2 linked regions of the Novipirellula caenicola genome follow. The protein of the gene in region 2 binds, or shares a complex with, the protein of the main gene of each other region. Links are inferred from orthologs where the notes say so. Each region holds a gene or a part of one and is shown on either strand. Other genes may lie near its edges.

Region 1 (12,093 bases), on a different replicon or contig from region 2:
AAGATCCTTCAATTGACGCCAGAAAAAATTCTATGATGCAAGTTACGAACGTATCGCTTCGCCTACGGCTCAAAAGAAGACCATTGCAATGTCCAAACGCGATCACTTGCATCGGCTTGCGGCTCACTACTATCAAGCGGATGCAGCGGTCCATTGGTCCGTCACGATTCTCGAACGTCGCCAAGGATGGCTTTCCGTCTCGTTTCTCTATCGTTTTCGCGAACTCATGACGCATACCGTGTTTCGCTACGGATTGGTGTGTCCCATTTTTTGCCTGATGCCCGATCATTTCCACATGGTGTGGATGGGACTTTGCTCGGGGAGCGATCAGTTGCTCGCGATGAAGCATTTTAGAAAAACGGTCAATGATTCGCTGAAACGAATTGGTTTTCAGCTACAAGATCAAAGTTACGATCATGTCTTCAAAGAAGACGAACGACGTGAGGAAGAATTCCGTAACGCGTGCGAGTACATCGCTCGAAATCCCGAGCGTGCTGGGTTGGTGGATGTCGATGAATTCGCCAAGTACAAGTTTTCGGGCTGCGTTGTCCCGGGCTATCCCGAGCTACGGGTGTTCGATACGGACTTTTGGGATCGGTTCGACCACGTGATCTCGTTCCTTCGTAAACGAGGCTTGATGCAGGTGGGACAGAGCGGACCGGGATGACGAGCACGCTGAGAATGCGGAGTTCAGGGGAGTGCGTAGTGGATCTTGCTAAAGATCCTGGCCGCTGAGACGGGAAACGTCTGGGACGATTGGGATGTGCGAAGGGACGTGTAGCCACGTCCACTACAGGGGTGCGTCGTGGATTCTGCTAAAGATCCCGACCGATGAAACGGGAAACGGCTGGGACGATCGGGGTGCGTGCAGGGACGTGTAGCCACGTCCACTACAGGGATGCGTCGTGGATCTTGCTAAAGATCCTGACCGCTGAAACGGGGAACGGCTGGGACGATCGGGATGTGCGAAGGGACGTGTAGCCACGTCCACTACAAGGGTGCGTCGTGGATCTTGCTAAAGATCCCGGCCGCTGAGACGGGAAACGTCTGGGACGATCGGGATGCGTAAAGGGACGTGTAGCCACGTCCACTACAAGGAGTGCGTAGTGGATCTTGCTAAAGATCCCGTCCGCTGAGACAGGAAACGTCTGGGACGATCGGGATGCGTGAGGGGACTTGTAGCCACGTCCACTACGGGATCGATACTCGCTGAGCGGGGGGCGATGGTGGATTGTCCTTCGAGCCTCCGCTAGATTGTGCGAACCACGTCACGCCTGTCTTAAAGCCCTGCCACGCGAATCTACGGAAACATCATGGAATCAATCCAATTAAAAAGCGGACGCTCCGTCCCTAAGATCGGACTTGGACTTTGGAAGATCGACCAAGCCGAAACCGCTGAGGTGGTGCAAGCAGCGATCGATTGCGGCTACCGACATTTCGATTCCGCCTGTGACTATGGCAACGAAGTCGAAGCGGGCAACGGACTGAGTCAAGCAATGCGTGATGGCAAAGTCACGCGTGAGGATCTTTGGATCACTTCAAAGCTGTGGAACACCTACCATCGCCCCGAACATGTGCGTCCCGCGCTCGAAAAGACACTCGCCGATTTGCAACTCGACTACCTCGACTTGTATCTGATCCACTTTCCGATCTCGCAGCAGTTTGTCCCGTTTGACCAGCATTATCCGCCAGGTTGGTTCGCGGACCCAAACGCGGAATCGCCAAAGATGGAACCGGACCATGTGCCGCTGATCGAAACCTGGCAAGCAATGACCGAATTGGTTTCCGCGGGCTTGGTTCGCGAGATCGGTGTTTGCAATTTTAATATTGCACTGATCCGAGAATTGATGAACCAAAGCGATACGCCACCGGCGATGCTGCAAGTCGAATTGCACCCGTACCTGACTCAACAAAAATTGCTGCGATTTTGCCGCGAGTCCGAGATCGCGGTGACCGCGTTTTCACCGCTTGGGGCTCAGTCGTATTTCCAACTGAACATGGCCGAGTCGGGAGAAGCGGTGATCGAGCAAAACAAAATCAAAGAGATCGCGTCACATCACGATCGAACCCCGGCGCAAGTCGTGTTGCGTTGGGGAATCCAGCGTGGTACCGCGATCGTGCCCAAAACATCAAAGACCGAGCGATTGAAAGAGAACATCGCCCTGTTTGATTTCCAGTTAAGCGACGCCGAAATGAAAACGATCGATGCGATGGACCGTCATCGTCGTTTCAACGATCCGGGTGATTTCTGTGAAGCTGCGTTCAATACTTTTTTCCCAATCTACGAATAGCACCTGAGACCACGAAGATGCATCAACACGAAAAATTGAACTACGTCGAATTCCCCTGCAAAGACCTTGCGGCCACCAAGGCGTTTTTTGGCAAAGCGTTTGGTTGGACGTTTGTGGATTACGGCCCGCAGTACAGTTCGTTTGCGGACGAGGGACTCGACGGCGGCTTCTTTCAATCAGATCAAGCCGCCACGACCGCCAATGGCTCAGCACTGCTGGTTTTCTATAGTCAGAAGCTCGAAGAAACGCAGACCAAGGTCGAATCGGCTGGCGGGACGATTCTTAAGCCGATCTTTTCATTTCCCGGTGGACGCCGATTCCAGTTCACCGAACCAAGCGGCAACGAATTTGCCGTCTGGTCGGATCAATAGCGGCGTGCGACTTGATGAGGCGAAACCAATCGGCGTTTTGACGGTTGAATCAGGGTGAGTGGATCGAGCGAGGTTTTGTCCATTTTTAAAAGGCGGCGATTTCGGCGTCATTGAAACATCACCGTGCAGGTTCCCTTGCTGGGTCGCCAAGATATGATGTAAACACGGTACAACGTTCGATTTGCGATCGACAGCCCACCTTTTTGCCGTCCTCCCACCCCATTTTCGAGCCTGCAATGCAGCCTTTTGACACCCAAAGCCGAACGCGTGTGGTTTTTGGCGCAGGAACGCTCTCACGACTCGGCGAATTAGCGAGCGAATTCCGCCCTAAAAGCGTGATGGTCGTCAGCGACGCTGGATTGATCAAAGCAGGCCATTTCGAACACGCCGTCGCCTCGCTTGAAGCGAGCGGTTTGAAGGTCGAATCGTTTCACGATTTCGCCGAAAACCCCACCTCGGACATGGTCGACGCCGGAGTCCGTCACGCGGCCAAGGTCAAACCCGACCTGCTGATTGGGCTCGGCGGTGGCAGCAGTATGGATTGCTGTAAAGGAATCAATTTCGTTTATTCATGCGGCGGGACGATTCACGATTACCAGGGGGTTGGCCGAGCGACCACCGATCTATTGCCAATGATCGCCATCCCAACCACCTCGGGCACCGGCAGCGAAGCTCAATCGTTTGCGCTGATCAGCGACGCCAAAACGCATGTCAAAATGCCGTGCGGCGACCCTCGAGCGGCTTGCCGAATCGCGATCCTGGACCCCGATTTGACCATGACCCAGCCCCGATCGGTGACCGCATTGACGGGGATCGATGCGATCTCGCACGCGATCGAAACCTACGTGACCAAACGTCGCAATCCGATGTCGACGACCTATTCGCGACGCGCGTTTGGACTGTTGGCACAAGGTTTTTCGCGGGTTTTGGCCGATCCGAATGATCGCGAGGCACGCAGCCAAATGCAGCTCGGGGCCCACTTTGCCGGCATGGCTATCGAAACCTCGATGCTCGGTGCCGCCCATGCGACCGCAAATCCGCTGACCGCTCGGCATGACATCACGCATGGGCAAGCCGTCGGATTGATGTTGCCGGCGGTAATTCGGCTGAACGGGCTGGATCATCCCGATTGGTATGCGGAACTGCTGCGAGAGATCGACCCAACCGCCTCCAACGAAAACGCTCCTGCACGGTTGGCCGACAAGGTCACCGAGTGGCTTCGTGACGCGGGGCTGGCCACGTCATTTGAACAGTTGTCGATCCCATCGTCCGAGATCGAAGCGTTGGCCGAAGAAGCACTCCAACAGTGGACCGGGACGTTCAACCCCGTCCCGCTGGACCCCGAAAAAGCACGTGCACTCTACCACGCGGTCGCTTAGGAATGTGAACCACAGGTTGCGAGAATACGTCCTCACCGATATTGTCGAGCACGCCTATTTTCGCACGGTTCTTTCACATTTCTTCCAAAAGTCATTGCCTGTACCACGATGATCACCATTGTTGACTATCAGATGGGAAACCTCCGCAGCGTTCAAAAAGGAATTGAACGTGTCGGGGGCTCTGCACGAATCAGTTCCGATCCTCAAGAAATCGCTAACGCAGAGAAGCTGATCCTGCCGGGTGTCGGAGCCTTTGGGGATGCGATGACCGAGATCCGTCGCCGCGATTTGGCCGGCCCGATCCGCGATTTTATCGATTCCGGAAAGCCGTTCCTTGGCATCTGTCTGGGGCTGCAACTGCTGTTTGAACGGGGTTTCGAGCACGGTGAACACGAGGGACTTGGCGTGTTGAAGGGAGACGTGGTTCGATTTGAATTACCGTCGTCCTACAAAGTGCCCCACATGGGCTGGAACACGGTAACGCACCAAACCGAACCACCGCTGCTGAAGGACATCAGCCCCGAAGCCCACTTCTATTTCGTTCACTCGTATTACGTGCGTCCGGCGGATCCAGCGGTGGTCGCACTGACGTGTGATTACGGCGGTCCGTTCTGTGCGATGGTTTGGCGAGACAACCTGTTCGCGACTCAGTTTCACCCCGAAAAAAGCCAAGCGGACGGCCTGAAATTGTTGTCGGCGTTTTCCAGCCTGCCGACTGGAAATGAGGTGACGGCGTGACCTCCGCTCCTCTTGCCCTGACGTCCCCCGATGGATCGCTGCGAGTCGAATTCCGTTGGTGCGAAGACCGCTTCGTTCACCAGATCCTCGGCGGCGAAGCATCCAGCGACGAAAACGCTGTGATGGCCAGCGTCAACGGCACGGCCGACCAAGCGTGGCCTTGCTCACCGCCGATCCAACAACTTTCGCTCGAATCGCTACCGGTCGGTGATGCACTGCTGGGTGTCGGATCCGCTGGCGTCAGCCACTGGAGCGTCAGTGTGCATTGGCAGGAATCGGCCACCGAGCCCACGCTTTTCTTTGATTTCGCCTGTCGCTGTAAACAGACGCCCGAGTTTCTGGGCAGCACCTACCACACGAACCCGCGGTTCAAAATTGAGCCCGGCGACGGTTCTGAACTGAGCGTCGAAGGTGACCGAACGCTGATCCGTCCCGCTGCGGCCGACTCATCTGGCACCCTCCGCTGGACCTACTGCATTAAAGGATGCTAGCACACGCATTCTTCCTATCTTGCGAGCCTTCTCTACCTTGCCGAGCGATTTCTCCGCCGCATCTCGCTGTTGTAAATCGTGTGTGGCAGACGATTTAACATATCTACAAAAATAAAACTCTGGTGAAACTCGCCCCTTCGACCCTACGCCCCCCTTTCGCCCAATCGGCAAAGTTTGCATTTTCGTTGGCTCGTTGATTGGCTGAGATTCTGGGCACGCTCGTATCGAACACCAAGACCGTGCCACTTTCTCGTTCGGCCAACGACTCTCGTCAAATGAAAGTTCTTGGTTCGTAGAAAAGGGAAGTAGTATGCTTCGAATGCTGTCTGTGGCTTTGGCTGGACTGATGACCGCCAGTGCAATGTTGGCAACCAACGCGGCCGCCAACACCGTGGTACTGGCGTCCAACCAATACGTGTGCCCGAAGTGCGGAAAGGTGCACTCGCACACCACCCCGCCTGCGTCGGTCACGCAAACTTCGTGGACAAACCCCACGGAAATCCAATCGTTGCCAGGGCAAATCGAGTCGGCACAAATTCAATCTGTGCCTGGGCAATCGTATTCCAGTACGATTCCAACATCGACGATTGCCCCCAGTGGTGGGACGTCCAACGTGTTGGCAACGCTGAACGCCCAGCGTGCTCGCAACGGAATTGGAACACTCGGCTTTGATCCGCAGTTGCAAGCGGTTGCCGAGCGACGTGCCGCACTGATGGCCTCGCAAGGCCTGAAGAATCATCCTCCAGGATCGTTTGCTCCTGGCAGGTACGAAGGGGTAGGATGGTCGAGTTCCTATTCGCCCTCAGGAGTATCGGCTTGCTTTACAAACGATCCACGCATGCGAGTCGCCGGCGCCGCGATGGCCACCGGTCGCGATGGCGTCTACTTCTGTGTCGTCTACCGCTAACATCACCCCGGCGCACTAACCAAGCAGGGTTAGCGTGTCGAGCCAACGTCTGCTCCGAGCCGCAGGGAACGCGGCTTGGACGAGGGCCGACGCTTCTCATCGCCGTCCTCGCCACGATCGCTGTGAACGTGATGGCAGGTGACGCAAGTGCACAGCAATCCATTGCACAGCCAACAATTGCACAGCCAACAATTGCACAGCCAACAATTTCACAGCCAACAATTTCACAGCCAACAACGGCGCAGGAAAACATCGCCCCGAAGGTCCTCTCGGTTTCAGAAACTCAAGCCAAAGAGTCGCTGCAATGGCTTGCCACTCGAGCGATGCAAGAAGTTCCTGCGATCTACCAAGGCGACAAGGACTGGGGCGAAACAAAGGAAGTGTGGGCCGGTGTCCGAGCCAAATTCGATGGGCTGAAACTCAAAACGCATCGACGGTTCAAAGAAGTAAACCACGGACGATGGATTCGCTACGAAATCAAGCTGCCCGAGGCAAACGCTGCGAATGCCGCCACCACTAAAATCAATTCGGCAACGCTTACGGACGAAGATCGATGGCGAATCGATTCCGTCACGGAAACCCCGATGCAGTTCACTGCTAAAGTGGAACGTTGGAATCTGGGCATCAAACTCTACAGCGTCACTGTCACCGGGCGGATGCGAGTGCAACTGCAGTTAACTTCGACGATCGGACTGTATCTGGATTACAGCGAAATCCCTCCTGCCGTTGTGGCACAACCGGCAATCGAAGGCGCCAAGTTGACCCTGGCGTCCTTCGAGATCGATCGGGTCAGTAAAATCGGTGGTGATGCGGCCGAAGTCTGGGGCGAAATCATGCAAGAGATCATTGTCCAACGATTTATCGAAAACCAGAACGATCAAATTGTGAACAAGCTAAATCGTGAAATTGAAAAACACCGAGCGGATCTACGATTTTCCTGGTCGATGCTGTTCGATCGCTAAGTGGGACCTTGACGTTTTGTTGACCGCATTCCGCCGGTAATACACGTCTGTCTCGCAATGACCATGGTTTCCCAATACTTTGAAATGTTCTTCGTCCGGGTAAACCAACGCCGACAATCGTTCTACAATCAATGGCCTCAGCGGTACTGGCGTCCCAACTTTCATGGAACCGATAGATGATGTTGCGTGCTTTTTGCGTTTTTCAGCTGTTAGCGACACTCTCCATTCTTGGTTGCTCGTCGAGAGAGTCCGCGACTTATCCGGTCTATGGTGTTGTGCGATTTCCCGATGGCAAATTGCTTCGCGAAGGGACAATCGAATTTGAAATTACGGGAGTCCCCAACCCGATCACCGCTACTGGTGAGATCGCACCCGACGGCAGTTTCTTTCTTGGCACCTACCAGATCGACGATGGTGCAGTCGCGGGCACCCACCGAGTGGTCGTGATCGCCGACACAGTGATTGGCACCGGAGTCGAGCGTCCCGGACTGCTGCCCAAATCAATTTTGCATTCCAAATATCGCGACTTCAACACTTCGGATATCCTGGTCGAAGTACGCCCCACCACAAACAATCTTGTGATTGACGTCGAATACGCTCCGGCTGACGAAGCCGAATGACAACCCCACTCCGTTTCGAACTTTCCCCTCTCCTGAAACCAACTCACCATGCTTTACTTTCTTGCCATTTGGATTGGACTTTCGACCAGCACGCCGGACGCTTGGCCGGCGTTTCTTGGTGCCGGATCGGAACCACGTGACGCCAACGCATTGCCGCTGTCTTGGTCACCCAGCGAGAATATCGTTTGGCTAGCCCCAATCCCTGGGCACGGCCAATCGAGCCCGGTGGTCTGGGACGACCGAGCATTTGTAACCAGTGTCGAAGGTCCCGAGAAAAACACCTACCACGTCGTCTGTTTGAACACCACCGACGGAAGTGAACTTTGGCACAAACAAATCGAAAACTCGGCGCCGGAAAAGAACAGCTATTACATCAGCCGGGCTGCCCCCACGCCGGTGGTTGATGAACATCGCGTGATCGCGGTCTTTGAAAGCGGCGACTGCGTTGCCTACGACCACGCGGGCAAAGAACTGTGGACACGAACGCTGGCGAAAGACGAAGGCCCCTTTATTGCCGAGTTCGGTTTGGGGGCATCGCCATGCCAAACCGAATCGGCGCTGTTTGTTTTGCTGGAACATGATGGACCGAGCAGTCTGTTGGCGATCGATAAACAAAGCGGCAAAACGCTGTGGATGGCGTCGCGAGAACCACGCCGCAGTTGGAGCTCGCCGGCCATCATCGAAGTCGAGGGGGAACCGCAAGTCGTCGTCAGCTCGGCTGGCACCGTCGATGGCTACGACCCCAAAACCGGAAAATTACTGTGGACATTCAAAGACGTCGGAGGCAACACATCGACGACGCCGATTGATATAGGCGGCGGACGTTTTCTGATTGGCGCCTCACCCGGTCGCAACGGCGAGAATGCGGGATCAGCAGCCGATTCCAATGGCTTGATGCAAGTCACTCGCGATGGTGACACTTGGACAGCGACCCGAAAATGGACAGCCGCTAAAGCGACGCCCACCTGGGCATCGCCGATCGTGCATGAGGGGTTGGCTTACTGGATCAATCGTTCAGGCGTTGTTTACTGTTTTGATGTCACCACGGGCGAAGAGGTCTACACCGAGCGAATCAAACAATCGAGTTGGGCGACGCCTTTCGGCGTGGGAAACCGCGTCTATTTCTTTGGCAAGGACGGACTGGTCACCGTCTTGGCCGCCGGCCGTGAGTTCAAAATCTTGGCCGAGAACACGACTTGGAACGACGACACGTTGCCGCCGGAAGCCAAGTTGGCCGAAGAAACGAGCGAAGAGCGTCAACGCGCCGCGGCGATGTTTAGCAAACCGACGCTGTACGGCGTCGCCGTCACCGACGACGCCTTCCTATTACGCGTGGGCAACGCCGTCATCTGCGTGCGCTAAGGAACTCGGCATGGGGCTTCTAGCATGATCGATCCTGATTCTAGCGTTAGCACCGCTTAACTTCCGGAGCCGTTGCTAGTGACTTGTTGATTTCGTGAGCCGGGATGCTCAATAGAGCGTCCGACTTAGGCCGGAGGCCGATACATCGAATGCGGAAATGTGTCGGCCTCCGGCCTAAAACAAATTCTCATGCACTCCCCGGTGCTTAATAGTCAATGTCAACTACATTCGTAGCGGCAAGGAGCCTCGCCCGAACAATGTCAGCTTTAGAAATCTAGAAACGCGCAACATCTTTCCGTCGAGCCTGTCTCGGCGGAGGAAACAAATGGCAACTCCGAAAAGAAGTTATTCAAAGCAGTACTCCGCTTCGGGCTTGCCCCTGCGGTCACAACGTCTTGATTCTTGTGTTCCGCCGATACATCTCTGCAGCGAAGGCGTATAGACTGAAATATCGCCTATCCGCTTAATTCAGGTAGCTGAATCACTCGCCTTGTGCCGCTAAGTTGATATTTAGCAATAGCTAGCCACGCTTTGCTATACCGTACTTCATCATGCGAAAGCCATTCGCCAAGTTTCTCTCTGAAGCACAGCACGCCCAGCATTTACCGGAACGAATGCATCGACCTCGATACTGTTCGCAGACGGGAACAGGTGTCATTCGCGTGTTCCCGGCCACGCGATTTCCGTGAATAGGCGTCGCTATCGCCGTAAGCTTAAAACGAGCATTTTTGGATCAAACTGGTTCTTAGTCGTTTTCTAAGAGTTGCTAATTCTAGACTTATCAGTTGCGTCGTGGCCCCGTACAAGCAATCGATTCGGCCACGTGGCATCGCTCATTACCAGATCCGAAAAGCAACTTTACGCAACCGATTGCACTCACTCGCACATCAATTCACTGCACCAGTAGTGTAAAACGCATCTTTCTAGTAGTGAAATACTCTTCCCCTTGATACAACCTGACGTTACGAAACAAAATTAGAACAGCGTTGAGCCCCTGCCATTTACGATCTGCCAACGCAACGATTGCATTTCGCGTAAAACTACACCTCGTTGACACGAAAGATGCGAATGCAGTTTTCCCTGGCAAAAACCTCTGAATAGTTTCCTGATTTCGCGACATGACCGGAACGGAACTTAGCCAAAACATTCAACCTCTTTTCTAATCACCAAATCGATTGCATAAAAGTTGAACGACATACCAGAAATTGATGAAATGCAGCCAGATGACGCCGATAGCCTCCAAGCAAAGACTTCTTGGAAAAACCCGTCTGTCATTCTTTTCATTGTGAGCCTAGTGTTCACCAATGGATTTTCCGTTTTTAACTCCTGCACTCTTGTGCGAAATGGGGTTCTAGATGCAAAAGAGCAGAAACTTGAGCAACAAGAAGGGGCATTGGACCAACGAGAACTCTCAATCAAGAGAGAAGCACTCGAGCTCTCGAATAGCAAAAAGAGTCTAGAAGCTGCTCAAACTCGCTTAAATAATCAGACATCTTCTTTGAAACGCCAAAAGCAAGATATCGAAGCGGAAAGTGCATCTATTCGGCAGGAATTACAGTCTATGGAAAAGCTTAGAGCGTTGCATCTGAACATGCATTCCGTTGATCGCGGAACTAATTTCGCTCTACATATTGGCAATGAAGTTTCAAGGGACAAGATTCTAACGGTTCTGCCGGAGCTTCAATCTCTTAAGACTGTCAGCCTAATCGACCTTAATACTCCCGATATCAGTATCGAAGACCTTAGTCGCGCACTAGGCTCTCGAACCATTCAGATCAAGCACTTGAGCTTTACCTGTAGCCCCAGCGATTACTTCGCTAGCATAAAGCAATTCTCGAACCTACAAACATTGAAAATTGACTTTCAAGGACCCACAAATGCGCATGGTCTACTTGATGCTCTAACTTCGCTACCCGAGTTAAATTCACTTGTTATCAATGGACAGGCAATACGAGCATCTGATGAGCAAACCAGTTTTCGGCTGAGCAAACTTGAGCATCTTGGCTTGGATGGAAAAAACCTGACCTACCTGTTTCTAAAAAATGCCGATTTTGGAGTAGAGCTAAAAACGTTTGTCGCACCGTCCTCACTTTCGAAGTCTGCTCAGCTGAGGAATCTTGCGCGTCAACCAAACCTGACTACTCTCGATATTGCGGGACTGCGATCAATCGAAGAAGATGACTTAGCGATTCTCTTCAACGGAGCGAGGCTTGAGCAGTTGCGAGTATCAAGTTGCGATCTTCCCCAAAATTGCATTGCGAAACAGGTTGAAGCACTCCAAAAGTTGAAATACTTAGATATCTCCTATTGCAACCTGTCAAACGCCGATTGGCAGGCTATTGGCAACTTGCCACAGTTAGAAACATTGATTGCACAAGGATGCGATCTTGGGGACGGTAGCATAAACTACTTAGCAGCCTCGGCCACCTTGAAAAATCTTATCCTTAACCAATCACGGCTTGACGAAAGCGGCGTCCAGTCGTTTGACCACCATCGTACGCTGGAAAGAATACACCTCGCGAATTTACGTTCGCCTGGAGCAACCGCTCCTATGGCACCTCGATTAAAAGAAATCGTATTATCAGGGAACAACGTCGACACAGCTAGTGTCGCATTGAAGCTTTCGAGGCTTCCAAATCTTGAAAAAGTTTATTGGGCCTTCGCGAATATGCATGGATCAGAAGACCTGGAAATTCTACTTAAGATCCCTCACCTCAAATTGCTAGCGATGCCATTTCTAGGACTACCCGCGGGAACTAGCATTCCTGAGTATCTGCACGCTCCAAAGTTGGAATTTTCGCAAGTTTTGTGGCCCCGTTCTGATTTTGCTTTGTTCGTACGGCAGGATCAATACCATGCACGTCAATACGAACTCACGGAATGGGCACCGACTTTAGTTGCACCAACACTCCTGATGACTTGGAAATGAAGTCTCAAAAATCACTAACCATAGACTTGCGGAACACAGGAAG
Region 2 (12,099 bases):
CGGCTCGGCAATCAACCAATTGATCGTCGTATTGCTTCCACCGTGGGGCGTGCCGAGCGTCAACGTGATGCGGCCATCGTCGACTTCAATATCGGTCGTCGTCTCGTGGAAGTAGCCCGCGGCGGTGGCAACGTCCTCGGCGACCTTGATGTTCTCGATTTGCAAAAATTGTCCGGTCTGTTCGTGTTCCGCGTCTCCCAGACAAACATGCACCCGCCATTTCCCGTTGTCCACCTCGCACTCCCACACATCCTGTTTACGTGTGAAAACAAATCCGTCGCGGAGTGGTCCAAGCTTGGTGGCTCGCCATCGTGTGTGGTCACGCAAATCGTTCCGCCATCCGTAACCTGTCTTGGTCGAAAATCGATGGCCGATGTCATTGCGAAACGGATGCATCGCGGCGGATTCTGCAGCGGTAAAGTTGATGGCGATCGTCTTAGCGGGATAGCGAGCGTGCGACGAAGGAATGCCATCGGTTTCCGGAAGTCGCTGCCACGAAACCGTTCCAGCGGTAAAGGGCAATGGATCTTCGGCATCCGCGATGCCATCGTCATCCGCATCTTGAGCCCGGATGCGAATGGGATCGGGAATGGGTTGTGATTGCAAGTGGTTCCACAGCGAGATTGCAAGATCGCGGCGAGTGGCAGTCCCTTTGAAGTCGAACGATGCAGCGGAATAACCCGCATCGACCACTGCGTCGTTGACCAGTTGGGTCCACGCCTTGGTCGCCATTTGGTCTGGCTGAAACGCGGTATCGGTGGGGCCAAGGCCGAGCAGTCGACGCAGTGCAAGTTGCTGGATCGCGACAAATCCAGTGTCGTAGGGATCGGTGTCTGAAAACGGCCAAATCGCCAGTGGCGCGCCTGTGCCGGGATTCAACAGGCCATCCCAGATTTGGGCAAGTTGATCGGGGGCAAGGTACATCGAGGCCGGATCAATGTGGTTTCGCAGACTGATTGCGGCTACCGCGCCACTGGCTTGGCCGGCATGCATCGATTGATCATGCAACCGGCATGATGAGCCCACGATGCTGGTGTAGCCCAGGTTCTTTTGGGCCCCCAATAGTCCATTGATCTTCTCAGGGACAAGTGCGCGCAGTGGAAAGACCGCACGTCCTGTTCCGCCGAGACCAAAGCGGCGTTTACCTCGGAACGTGGCTTCCCATGGGCCTGCGTTCCCCTCGTCGCTGACCCATCTTCGCTGAGTCGGGTGGAAATCCTTTTCGAATTGCCACGAGAATACCGCATCGGGGAACATGGTCGTCGCATAGTTTGCATAGCCGCCAAAACCATCCACCTCCTGTTCTCGAATGATGTGTCGAGCAACCAGTCGCAGGCTCTCGCGAACATACGGTTTTGGCGGCAAACGATCGGGTGTACCGAATTCGTCACTTAACGCCATGCGGCGGAATTTGGGAAAGCTCTGTTGCAGATGGTAGTAGTAACGAAGCGTATGACGTTTTGCATCCTCAAAGACAATCTCTCGCTGTGCCGGTGTCATGGCAACGATCGTTTTTGTTGAAGCGCCGGCTTCGCTTTGTTCCAACGCGGTCACCACTTCGGCCGGCAGCGAGTCGAGCGGATAGTCAATCTGTGGTGAATTGATCAGCAACACATCCGCGTGATCAATCTCCGCGAAACCTTTACCGTCCACCAATCTCCGCGTCGTGTAGGCGAAATGTTCGTCGATCCATCCCCAGGTCCCCGTAAAGTAACGAGGGTCGTACGTTGACGGCTGCGGGAACAGCGACGGCTGATCCTGTTCGACCAAGATCATGCAATAGGTGATCGGAGCCAGATCGGTGGCCGGTTGATTCGTTTGCGGAGCTCTGGGTTCGCCGAATTCCGATTTTGCATCGATGCCGGTATCCCAGCGTGCACCGGACGCCTGGATCACGTCGCCCCAATCGCTGGCGTCGATCGTCATCCGAGCGTGAACGGTTAATGAGTTTGTTTGTGGTGCGGTGTCGGTGCTCACAAATTCGGCGCCGCGAACCGTGTCATGGTCCTTCAAAACGCGAGCAAGCCGATAGTGCGAGAATCGCTGGATTTGGCCTGACTGCTCATACGGAGCAAGCAGATCGCGAAACACCGACTCCGACACCACCGGTCGCGCCGTCGTGATAACACGCGTATTTCCAGGACGGCGGATGCCGCCATAGAGCTGGGCGTTTTTGGTTTCGATCGCGTCGATCACTTCTCGGAATAAGCCCGAGCGAGGAATGGGCACGGTGCCGTTGTACTTGTGGGCCCGGTTCTCATCGATCGCACCAAGTCCCTCGGCACTGAATTGGCCCCCGAGCCATTCGATATCGTTGACCAGAACAATCTTTTGCACGCCCATCCGAGCCGCTTGGACCGCCGCGGCACAACCCGACTCGGTGCCGCCAACGATTAGCAAGTCTGCATTGACCACGTTCGGCTCGACCACATCCGGCTCGACCGCATCGGTGGGATCCATCCCAAGCATCGCCGCGATCAAAAACAGGAAAACCGTTCGCGATACCGAGCTTGTCCGCGGCAGACCCCTCATGCTGAATTCACTTGCGTTTTGCGTGATGATTTTGACGAACAACCAGGTGTCGCCGATGCAAACGCATGAATCCACGCAGGCCGCAGGCAACTGCGTCCAGTATAGTGGTCGCCGGAGGTGACGTGGGGCCGAAGATCGTGGATCGCTGCGTCCACGGCCGAATGAGCACCAAGCGTGTGGCCGATGCTTATTTGCCGATCAATCGACGCGTGGCGGCTTCGATATCGTCCTGACGCATCAGCGATTCGCCCACCAGCACGGCTTTAACGCCTGCTTTGCCAAGATGCAGCACGTCGTCATGCGTGCGAATGCCGCTTTCGCCGACGACCAACCGATCACGCGGAATCGACTCGCACATTCGCACGGTGTGTTCCAGATCGGTGTGAAAGGTCTTTAGGTCGCGGTTGTTGATCCCGACTAACGAGGTGCCCGTCGCCAACACGGCGTCCAGGTATTGCGGTTCAAATAGCTCGATAAGCGTTTGCAAACCGAGCTCTGCTGCTTGTTGGTGCAGCTCGCACAGTTGGCTGGCCGAAAGACACTCGGCGATCAACAGCACGCAATCGGCGCCTGCGTCACGCGCCTGAAGCAGTTGATAGCGATCGACAATAAAATCCTTTCGCAAGATCGGCAGCTCAATCGCCGCGCGAACGTCTCGCAGGTAGTCGAGCGATCCTTGAAAGAACGGTGCGTCGGTCAAAACGCTGATGCATGCGGCACCCGCCTTTTCATAGCACGACGCGATCGTAACCGGATCAAAATCTTGGCGGATCAATCCCGCCGAAGGACTCGCACGTTTGACTTCGGCGATCAGCTGAACCGCATCTCCTGAGGCCAATGCGGCGTGAAAATCACGGCACGGAGGCAGATCCGCAATTGCCGCTTCGAGTTCGGCTTCGGACCGCTTGGCTTTGTCGGCGAGAATCGTTTTACGAGTCTCGACCAAAATTTTATCGAGGACATTCATCAGTGTTTGAAATGTCGACGTCCGGTGAGAACCAGCGGTAGCCCGTGCTTGTTACAAGCATCGATGACCTCGGAATCGCGTCGCGATCCACCGGGTTGAATGACCGCAACGACGCCCGCTTCGGCAGCCGATTCGATCGAATCGGGGAAGGGGAAGAACGCGTCGGACGCCAGCACTGATCCGCTGGCACGGTCGCCCGCTTTGTCGATCGCGATTTCAACGCTGTCGACGCGGCTCATTTGGCCCGCACCCACGCCGATCAATGCAGTGTCTTTGGCCAACACGATGGCGTTGCTCTTGACGTGGCGAACCATTTCCCAGGCAAACGAGACATCGTCCCAAAGTTCGTCGGCGACTTGGGTCTCCGTGACGGTCTTCCACTGCAGCGGGACGCTGGTCAAGCGATCGGCGTCTTGGATCAACATGCCGCCGCTGATGAAACGTCGCTGGAATGCAGCGGGGCCATCGTCGAGTCGACCGACTTGCATCAGTCGCACGTTTTCTTTCCAGCGAGGCTTTGTGGTGAGCAGGCCGACCGCACCGGCTTCGAAATCGGGGGCAACGATGGCTTCGATGAACAAGCCGGGCTCGCACAACATCTCGGCGGTTTCCATGTCGACGGTGCGGTTGAATCCCAACACGCTACCAAACGCACTCAAGGGGTCGCCGGCGAGGGCTTTGCGGCATGCCCGCGCGATCTTGGCGTCGGTTGCGGCGCCACATGGATTGTTGTGCTTGATCACCGAGGCAGCGGGTTGAGCAAAGCCACGAACGATTTCGAGAGCAGCGTCCAAGTCCAACAGGTTGTTGTAGGACAACTCTTTGCCGTTCAGCTGGCGAGCCGAAACGAGGTTGACCGAGCGAACCGATGGATCAACGTACAACGCAGCTCGTTGGTGAGGGTTTTCGCCGTATCGCAGTTGGGCTTTTCGCTTGAGCGAGAAGTGCAGCGACGAAGGGAACTCGCCCGTCAACGATTCACCTTGCATGTAATCGGCAATCGCGCGGTCGTAGGACGCCGTGTGCTCGAACGCTTCGCCGGCGAGTTTACGCCGCTGAGCCAACGTCGATCCGCCTGATTCGATGGATTCAAGCAGGTCGCCGTATTGTTCTGAACTGGTACAGATCGCGACGTAGTGATGATTCTTGGCGGCGGCACGCACTAGGCTAGGGCCACCGATGTCGATCTGTTCGACGCATTCTTCGCGGGTGGCACCAGGGCGAGCGGCGGTTGCAGCGAACGGATACAGATTCACGACGACCAGGTCAAATGGGACCATGTCGTGCTCGTCCATGCTGTCGACGTGGTCGTCGCGGTCGCGGATGCCAAGGATGCCGCCGAAAATCTTGGGGTGCAGCGTTTTCACGCGGCCGTCCATCATTTCAGGGAATCCTGTGTAGTCGGCGACGTCTTCGACGCTGACGCCCGATTCCTCGAGATGCTTGCGTGTGCCACCAGTGCTGTAGATGGTGACGCCCGCGTTTTGGAGGCCAATGGCAAAATCGGCTAAGCCCATTTTGTCACTGACACTGATCAGGGCATTACGAACGGGAACGAGGTCTGGCACGGGTATTCAGCACGGGTTAGAGGGAGTGGCAACGGGATCGCAAAACCGGCGACGCAAACGTGGACGATTCGCCAATAGAAGACTGTCGCATCGGCCCGCGTGGCGGTCAACCCGGTCACAGGTCCCAGGTGGCAATCTCAAGCACTTCGGCCATCCGCTGCAACGGGGCAAAATGGTCACCCTGGATCGCTCGTAACCGGAATGCCGCCGACGTCATCCGGCTCCATCCCTGCATATCGGCCAAGTCGATCGCACGGTCATCGGTCCCGCAAATCGCGGTGATTGGGACCGCTAGCGTTTCGTCGCCTGGCGAGTGCACGTAGCTCTCAAAAATCGCCAAATCGTGTCTCAAGGCACGCACAAAAAAGCTCAGCGCGTCGGCATCGGCACGAATATTGTCAGGAATCCCGCCAAATAGCTCGTCGACGTCCTCGATCAATTCCGCATCGTCCAGCGTGTGAAGCGACTTGTGATAGCGAAGCCGCTCAGGGGATCGCGTCGAACAGATCACCAATCGATGAGGCGAAATTCCCAGACGCGTCAGCTGTTTGGTGACGCGGTACGCCACTGCCCCTCCGTAGCTGTGTCCGATGATCACCATTGGCGGCTGCTGATCAGCCGATTCGGTCTCGTAGGCGGCCGCGATTTGCGTCGCGAATTTTTGGGCGAGTTGTTCCAAATCGCCATCAAACGTCACGTCCAAGTCCTCTTCACGCTCGGGCAACCGCGGTGTCAGCAACCGCATCGGACGCGGCGGTGGGGCCGAACGGACGCGAAACGCTAGCGTGTTGGTCGTGCCGCCAGCGTGATTGAACCAGTAGACCGTCGGGCAACGGGCGTTGCCTGAGTTGGCATTGGCGTCCTCGGGTTGCGAAAGCACGCGGAAGCGAGCGGTAAATGGATTGGAGGAGGAGATTGTCATGTCAGAATTCCGGCGAAAGTTCGCGGCCAAATTTGCTCGTCATCCGATTTCATCCATGACTCAGTAGAGTCGATCCCGGTCAGTAGGAATCGTTCCCGGCTGGATTGGGACTCGTTGCCTCGTCCACTACCGGGGAAGGGACTCGTTGCCTCGTCCACTACGGGAGAGTGGGGCTGGTCGAACTCGTCCATTGCGGGAAGCGGTGTTTTAGGCGGTGGCCTGTAAACGCACCGGGATCCCGGCGTCTCGCATCGCTTGCTTGGTTTCCTCGATCGTGAATTGGCCAAAGTGGAAAATGCTGGCGGCCAGCACCGCGTCGGCTTTGCCTAGTTTAATTGCATCAATCAAGTGTTGGGGGCCTCCCGCGCCGCCGCTGGCGACGACCGGGATCGAGACCGCTTCGCTGACCGCGGCGGTGATTGGGATGTCGTAGCCGTCACAGGTGCCATCGGCATCCATGCTGGTCAGCACAATCTCGCCTGCTCCGAGGTTTTCGATCTCTTTGGCCCACGCGACGGCCTCCAATCCAGTCGGGGTGCGTCCGCCGTTGATGTGAACCTCCCAAAACTCGTTGCCGTCACGCTGGACACGTTTGGGGTCGATATTGACGACGATGCACTGGCTGCCAAAGCGGTCGGCGGCGCGGCGAACAAATTCGGGGTCTTTGCAGGCGGCTGAATTGATCGAAACCTTATCGCACCCCGCCGACAGCAACGCACGAACGTCCTCGATCGTGCGAACGCCTCCGCCCACGGTCAGCGGCATGAAAATCTGTTCGGCGGTGCGGCGGACGACATCCAAGATGATGTCGCGATCCTCGTGGCTGGCAGTGATGTCCAAAAACACCAGCTCGTCGGCCCCTTCGGCCTCGTAGCGGCGTGCGACTTCGACTGGATCGCCGGCGTCACGAAGATTGACGAAGTTGGTGCCTTTGACGACGCGTCCGTTGTGGACGTCCAAACAGGGGATCACTCGCGCGGCGAGCATGACGGTTTCTCAGGGGTTCGATGGGAATGGGGTGTTTTGCGGTGCCCTGACAAACGCATCACTTCGAACGCAAGATTTCGCTTGCGACTTGGTGGCATTGGCCAAGGTAACCGCTTCCGAACAAGTTCAAATGGTTCAGCAGATGATAAAGAACATAGACGTTTATGCGATGTTGCCAACCATCGGGCAGCGGCCAAGTCGCCTGGTAGGCGTCGTAAAACTCTGCCGGGCAGGATCCAAACAGCTTCAGCATCCCAAATTCCGCCTCACGACACCCATAGTAGACCGCTGGGTCGATGATCACCGGGACACCACCCACGGCGTCGTCCGTGGTTCCGCAAAGATAGTTGCCGCTCCATAAATCGCCATGCAGCAGCGAGGTTTCGTCGGCTCGCCCGGACAATAATTCAGCCATCGCGGCGACAATCGCCTCGCCATCGCGACGCAGCTTCGCGTCGGCTCGGTGTTGGTCGATGGCCCAGCGGAGCTGGAAACCGATGCGGTTTTCGGCAACAAATTCGCCCCAGCCTGCAGTCGCCGTGTTCGGCTGGATCGCTGAACCGAGAAAATTGTCGCTTCTCCAGCCAATCTGGCTGCCGGCGGTCACTCGGTGCAGCTTCGCTAATTGTCGACCAAAGTCGGCGAAAAAATTTTGCGATTGCGGCCTCGTTTCCACCCACTCGGTGACCAGCCACGCTCGCCCGGCCGCCGTGCCCACCGCGAGTGGTTTGGGGATCAAAATCGATTCGGCCGCGGCAAGCGCGGTCAAACCGTCGCATTCGGATTGGAAATTGTCGACAAACCCAGCCTCGTTTGCCTTGGCGAACACCGTACGATTGCCGAGCCGATCGCAGTGAAGCGTGATTTGCATGGCGTTACTAATGCAGCCGCCACCCACGCCGCGTACATCGGATATCTTGGTGCTCGGGTCAATCAGCTGGCCAAGAGCCGCCGAAACATCAGAGTCGCTCGGTGGTTTCATTGTGTAGGGATGAGCCAGAAAGTAGGGATGCAAGATTTAAGTAGGACGGTTTTCCGTTCGCGGCGTGTGCCAACACTGTGAAACATTTTTCCTATCGAGTTTGTGGTAATTTGTCGTAGCGGAAGTCGTCAACGACTTGTTGTTTTAATCGTACGATGGACTTCCTAGTCCGTCGAATACACCATGGACGGACTAGGAAGTCCATCTTACGACCCTTGCCGCAGGAAACTTCACTAAATCAACAAGCCGTCAAGACTTTCGATTGATTGATGTATGCCCCTCGAAACTCTTGACGAGTTCCGCTACAGGAAACTGACTGAGTCTCTTCCAACCAACGATCCTTATCCAACCCTCGAAGGTGCTTTGTGAATTGCGTTCGCTTCCGAATTGCGTCCATTCTGGTCGTCCTACTGTCTGTGGCGGTACCCACGACGACAACTTTCGCTAGCGACCCTGCGGCCGCCGGCGGCACCTCGCTCGATCGGATCGACCTGATTGATTTCCGGGGTCGAACCTGGAAGCTCGACGATTTCCAGTCCGATTCGATACTGGTGGTCGCGATGCTGGGCACCGAGTGTCCGTTGGCCAAATTGTACGCGATCCGGCTGGGGGAAATTCAACAGCAGTACCTATCGCAGTCGGTTCGTGTGATCGGCGTGATGAGCAATCGCCAAGACTCGCTCGAAGAGATCGCGTCGTTCGCGAAACGCCAATCGATCGAGTTCCCGCTGCTCAAGGACGCTGGCAATCGGTTTGCCGATCAAGTCGCTGCCGAGCGAACGCCGGAGGTATTTGTCTACGACGCCGATCGCGAACTTCGTTATCGCGGCCGAATCGATGACCAGTATGGGATCGGGTACATCCGCGACGAACCGCGTCGTCACGATCTACGGATCGCACTGGATGAATTGACGTCGGGGCGTGAGGTTTCACTGCCGCAAACCGATACGGTCGGATGCATCATCGGCCGGACCAAAAAAGTGGTCGAGCACAGTGACGTAACCTACGGCGGCCAAGTCGCCGAGATTCTACGCAAGCGGTGTGTCGAGTGTCACCGTGATGGCGAGATCGCACCCTTCTCGTTGACCGATTACGACGAGGTCGCGGGTTGGTCCGACATGATGGCCGAGGTGGTTCGCGAAGGCCGGATGCCACCGTGGCACGCCAGCGGTGATCACTTGCCGTTCGCCAACGACCGCATGATGAGCGACGAAGAAAAAGAAATCTTGTATGCCTGGGTTGATGCAGGGTCGCCCAAAGGTGACGCCAGCGATTTGCCGCCGCTGCCCGAAAAAATTCCCGGATGGCAACTGCCGCGTGAACCCGATTTGGTCGTGCCCGTCAATACCGAGAGCGTGACGATTCCCGCGACCGGCGAGGTGCGTTATCAGTACTATCGCGTTGATCCCAAGTTGGACGAAGACATGTGGATCGAAGCAGCCGAGTTGAAACCGGGCAATCGCGAAGTGGTTCATCACATCTTGGCCTTCGCCGCACCCAAGGGAACTCGCGGCGGCTTGGACGCGGCACGTGGTTTTTTGGTCGGCTATGTTCCCGGCGCCCGATTGGAATTGGCGCCCAAGGGGCATGCCAAGCGGATTCCCGCGGGCAGCGAACTGATTTTTCAAGTGCACTACACTCCGGTCGGAACCGAGCAGCAGGACCAAAGTTCGCTGGGGATCTGTTTTGCCGATCCTGAATCGGTTACTCACGAGATCGTGACGACCAGTGCAGTACAGCCGCGTCTAAAAATCCCGCCAGGCGAAGCGAATTACGAGACCTCGGGAACCAGTCCACGTTTTCCCGCCGAATCGACGCTGTTGAGCATGAGTCCGCACATGCATGTGCGGGGCAAATCGTTTCGCTATGAGCTGGAAACGGCGGCGGGCAAACGATCGACGCTGCTGGACATTCCGCACTACGATTTCAATTGGCAGACCACCTACGTGTTACAGGATCCGCTGGCGGTCCCCGAGGGAAGCCGGATCGTTTGTACCGCGACGTATGACAACAGCGAAGACAATTTGAACAATCCCGATCCGACGGCGACGGTTCGCTGGGGCGATCAAACGTGGGACGAAATGATGATCGGCTACTATCACTATGCCGTGCCGCTCAGTGAGCAAGCACGCAACGGAGTGAAGAAACCCGCGATGACGCTACGAGAACGCGCCCAAGCATTGATTCGCAATGCGGCTCGTCTGCAGAAATTCGAGCAACTCGACAGCGACGGCGATGGCAAGCTCGCCCGCAGCGATACTCCTAAAAAACTGTACGGAGTGTTCGATGATTTGGATGCCAACGGCGACGGCGTCTTAACAAGACAAGAGGTCGAATCGGCGCCGTAAGCGAGGAACCTTTGTTGGCAAGATGCGAACGGCTTGAAGGTCCCTCGCTGACGCTTTTTGATGTTGCGCGTTTGTATTTAGGGGCAAAGCCCCGGACGTTTACCTAGCCCAGCCCAACGGGCTGGGACCAAGAAAACCAATGAATTGTAGGGCCAACGGTCCGGCCGTTTACTCGGATCTACTGACGACGGCTGGTAAATGGCCGGGCCTTTGGTCCTTAGGTGTCTTGGCATCGCAAACTTGTAAGACAGCGGGTCACTCGGATCGGCAAACGGGGCGAAGAATTCACTCCGCCCCCGTTGCCGATTGAAAAGGCGAGCCGGACGACGTCAAGCGTCTAGCTCTTGGGCTTCGACGTAAACGTTCCGTTTGGTGTCACCATCTTGGTCGGGGTTTTGCCGATACTTTCCATCAGTTCCCAAACGCCCTTCGGACTCAGCCGCACGCCTTGATCGGGGACCACGGTGACGGATTTCTTTTCGATGCTGCACTGTACCTTGGCAACGCCTTTGACACCTTCAAAGCGTTTGCTGATCTTCTTCACGCAGCCGCCGCACATTTCGCCCACCGTCATCACGATTTGCGACTTCGCTGGATCCGCTGCTTGGACAGGCGAGGGAGCAAAAACAGAGACAGCTAACAACATCAAACCAGCCACAAGACCGGTACTTCGAACCCAATTTGACATGCCAGAACTCCTTGTTGGAAAGGCATCACAGAATATCGTCGCCTAACCGCACTCGACCATCGCGTGCAGACTAGAAGCAACCTTCGCAAATACAGTTTTGGCACCCGCAATCAGGACCCCACGGATTTTGAGTTTTCTGATTGCAGAAGCCCAAGGTCATCTGAGCAGCAAGAACAAGCTGCTGACGCACACGCATTTCCTACCGCCACTTTTGCTTCGCATGAAGGCATTTGCGGCCGACCAATCAAAAAGTTGACCATTCGAAGTAGGGCAAGGCTTGGGCTTTGCCTACCCTCAACGTTACTGAAAACAGTAGTCGGTCACAACCGGAACCGCGGGATGAGAATGCTTGCAATCGTTCGATCAAGATCGTGGCTACGAAAACATCGGCAATGCGGCTTGACGGTGTTCTAGGCGGCTACTAGCTTGTTGAGAACGATTCGCAAGAACTGAATTGTCCGCGAAGCCAGCGACGAGTTTATCTCTCTAGCCAGCCACGTTTGACTCGCCCCCCGACACGTTTTCGCGGGGTTTGAAGCATCACGCCTCCCTTTCTCTTGGCTGGAGATTTTTTATGTACCCACGCTCATTTAGCGGCTGTCGGTCGGGCCGCGCTTACAAATCGGCGTTTACGCTCGTCGAACTGCTCGTCGTCATTGCAATCATTGGCGTGTTGGTCGGTTTGCTATTGCCCGCCGTGCAAGCGGCCCGCGAGGCAGCCCGGCGGATGCAGTGCAGTAACAACATGAAACAAGTTGCCTTGGCACTGCACAACTACGAATCGACTCACCGCAGCCTTCCTCCGGCATGGGTCGATTGGGACGCATTGTATGCCGATCCGCTGCATGTCGCACACGCGAATGTTGCCGTACTTCCCTTTCTCGAAGGCGGCAACGCCGAGAGCCAATACAACTACAACGTCCGTTGGGATCATGCCGAGAACGCTGACATGGCCACCAACATGCCGGGGACGTATCAGTGTCCGTCCAATCCCGAAGCGGGAGCGACCGAACCCGATAGCGGATTTCAGACCTGCGACTACGCTCACATTCGTAGCGATACAGGATGGATCACCGATCCGGCACCGAATCGTTCGATGTTCGAG

Evidence for each region.
Region 1: the proteins of hisF (region 2) and hisH are in contact, whole or in part, in a crystal structure (PDB 6RU0), measured with the Thermotoga maritima proteins. The link is inferred for Novipirellula caenicola from one-to-one orthologs. Residues at the interface, in WP_004080486.1 of Thermotoga maritima: Met1, Leu2, Ala3, Arg5, Ser40, Glu41, Asp45, Glu46, Ala70, Glu71, Ile73, Asp74, Ile75, Pro76, Phe77, Asp98, Lys99, Ser122, Gln123, Glu161, Thr195, Leu196, Asn247, Arg249, Glu251; in WP_004080484.1 of Thermotoga maritima: Asn15, Arg18, Arg22, Arg117, Leu118, Pro119, His120, Met121, Gly122, Trp123, Asn124, Asn134, Gly135, Tyr136, Tyr138, Val140, Tyr158, Glu180, Lys181, Ser182, Ser183, Lys184, Ile185.

What each region holds. Positions count from the first base shown.
Region 1 is NZ_BAABRO010000005.1:162,116-174,208, forward strand. Bases 2,993-5,964 are described here. They hold hisH (imidazole glycerol phosphate synthase subunit HisH), read left to right. Parts: upstream 2,993-4,149; coding sequence 4,150-4,779; downstream 4,780-5,964. Other genes in these bases: ABEA92_RS12395 (iron-containing alcohol dehydrogenase), read left to right, coding at 2,993-4,041; ABEA92_RS12405 (hypothetical protein), read left to right, coding at 4,776-5,270; ABEA92_RS12410 (CAP domain-containing protein), read left to right, coding at 5,581-5,964. Outside these bases: ABEA92_RS12380 (hypothetical protein), read left to right, coding at 89-667; ABEA92_RS12385 (aldo/keto reductase), read left to right, coding at 1,314-2,291; ABEA92_RS12390 (VOC family protein), read left to right, coding at 2,309-2,662; more of ABEA92_RS12395, read left to right, coding at 2,899-2,992; more of ABEA92_RS12410, read left to right, coding at 5,965-6,177; ABEA92_RS12415 (hypothetical protein), read left to right, coding at 6,501-7,139; ABEA92_RS12420 (hypothetical protein), read left to right, coding at 7,316-7,759; ABEA92_RS12425 (outer membrane protein assembly factor BamB family protein), read left to right, coding at 7,808-9,121; ABEA92_RS12430 (leucine-rich repeat domain-containing protein), read left to right, coding at 10,308-12,050. UniProt on the Escherichia coli protein: IGPS catalyzes the conversion of PRFAR and glutamine to IGP, AICAR and glutamate. The HisH subunit catalyzes the hydrolysis of glutamine to glutamate and ammonia as part of the synthesis of IGP and AICAR.
Region 2 is NZ_BAABRO010000009.1:79,629-91,727, forward strand. The notes cover bases 5,087-8,064. They hold hisF (imidazole glycerol phosphate synthase subunit HisF), read right to left. Parts: upstream 6,977-8,064; coding sequence 6,197-6,976; downstream 5,087-6,196. Other genes in these bases: ABEA92_RS17695 (thioesterase II family protein), read right to left, coding at 5,183-5,989; ABEA92_RS17705 (fructosamine kinase family protein), read right to left, coding at 7,035-7,958. Outside these bases: ABEA92_RS17680 (FAD-dependent oxidoreductase), read right to left, coding at 1-2,532; indole-3-glycerol phosphate synthase TrpC, read right to left, coding at 2,720-3,499; purH (bifunctional phosphoribosylaminoimidazolecarboxamide formyltransferase/IMP cyclohydrolase), read right to left, coding at 3,499-5,016; ABEA92_RS17710 (redoxin domain-containing protein), read left to right, coding at 8,324-10,306; ABEA92_RS17715 (heavy-metal-associated domain-containing protein), read right to left, coding at 10,644-10,994; ABEA92_RS17720 (DUF1559 family PulG-like putative transporter), read left to right, coding at 11,569-12,099.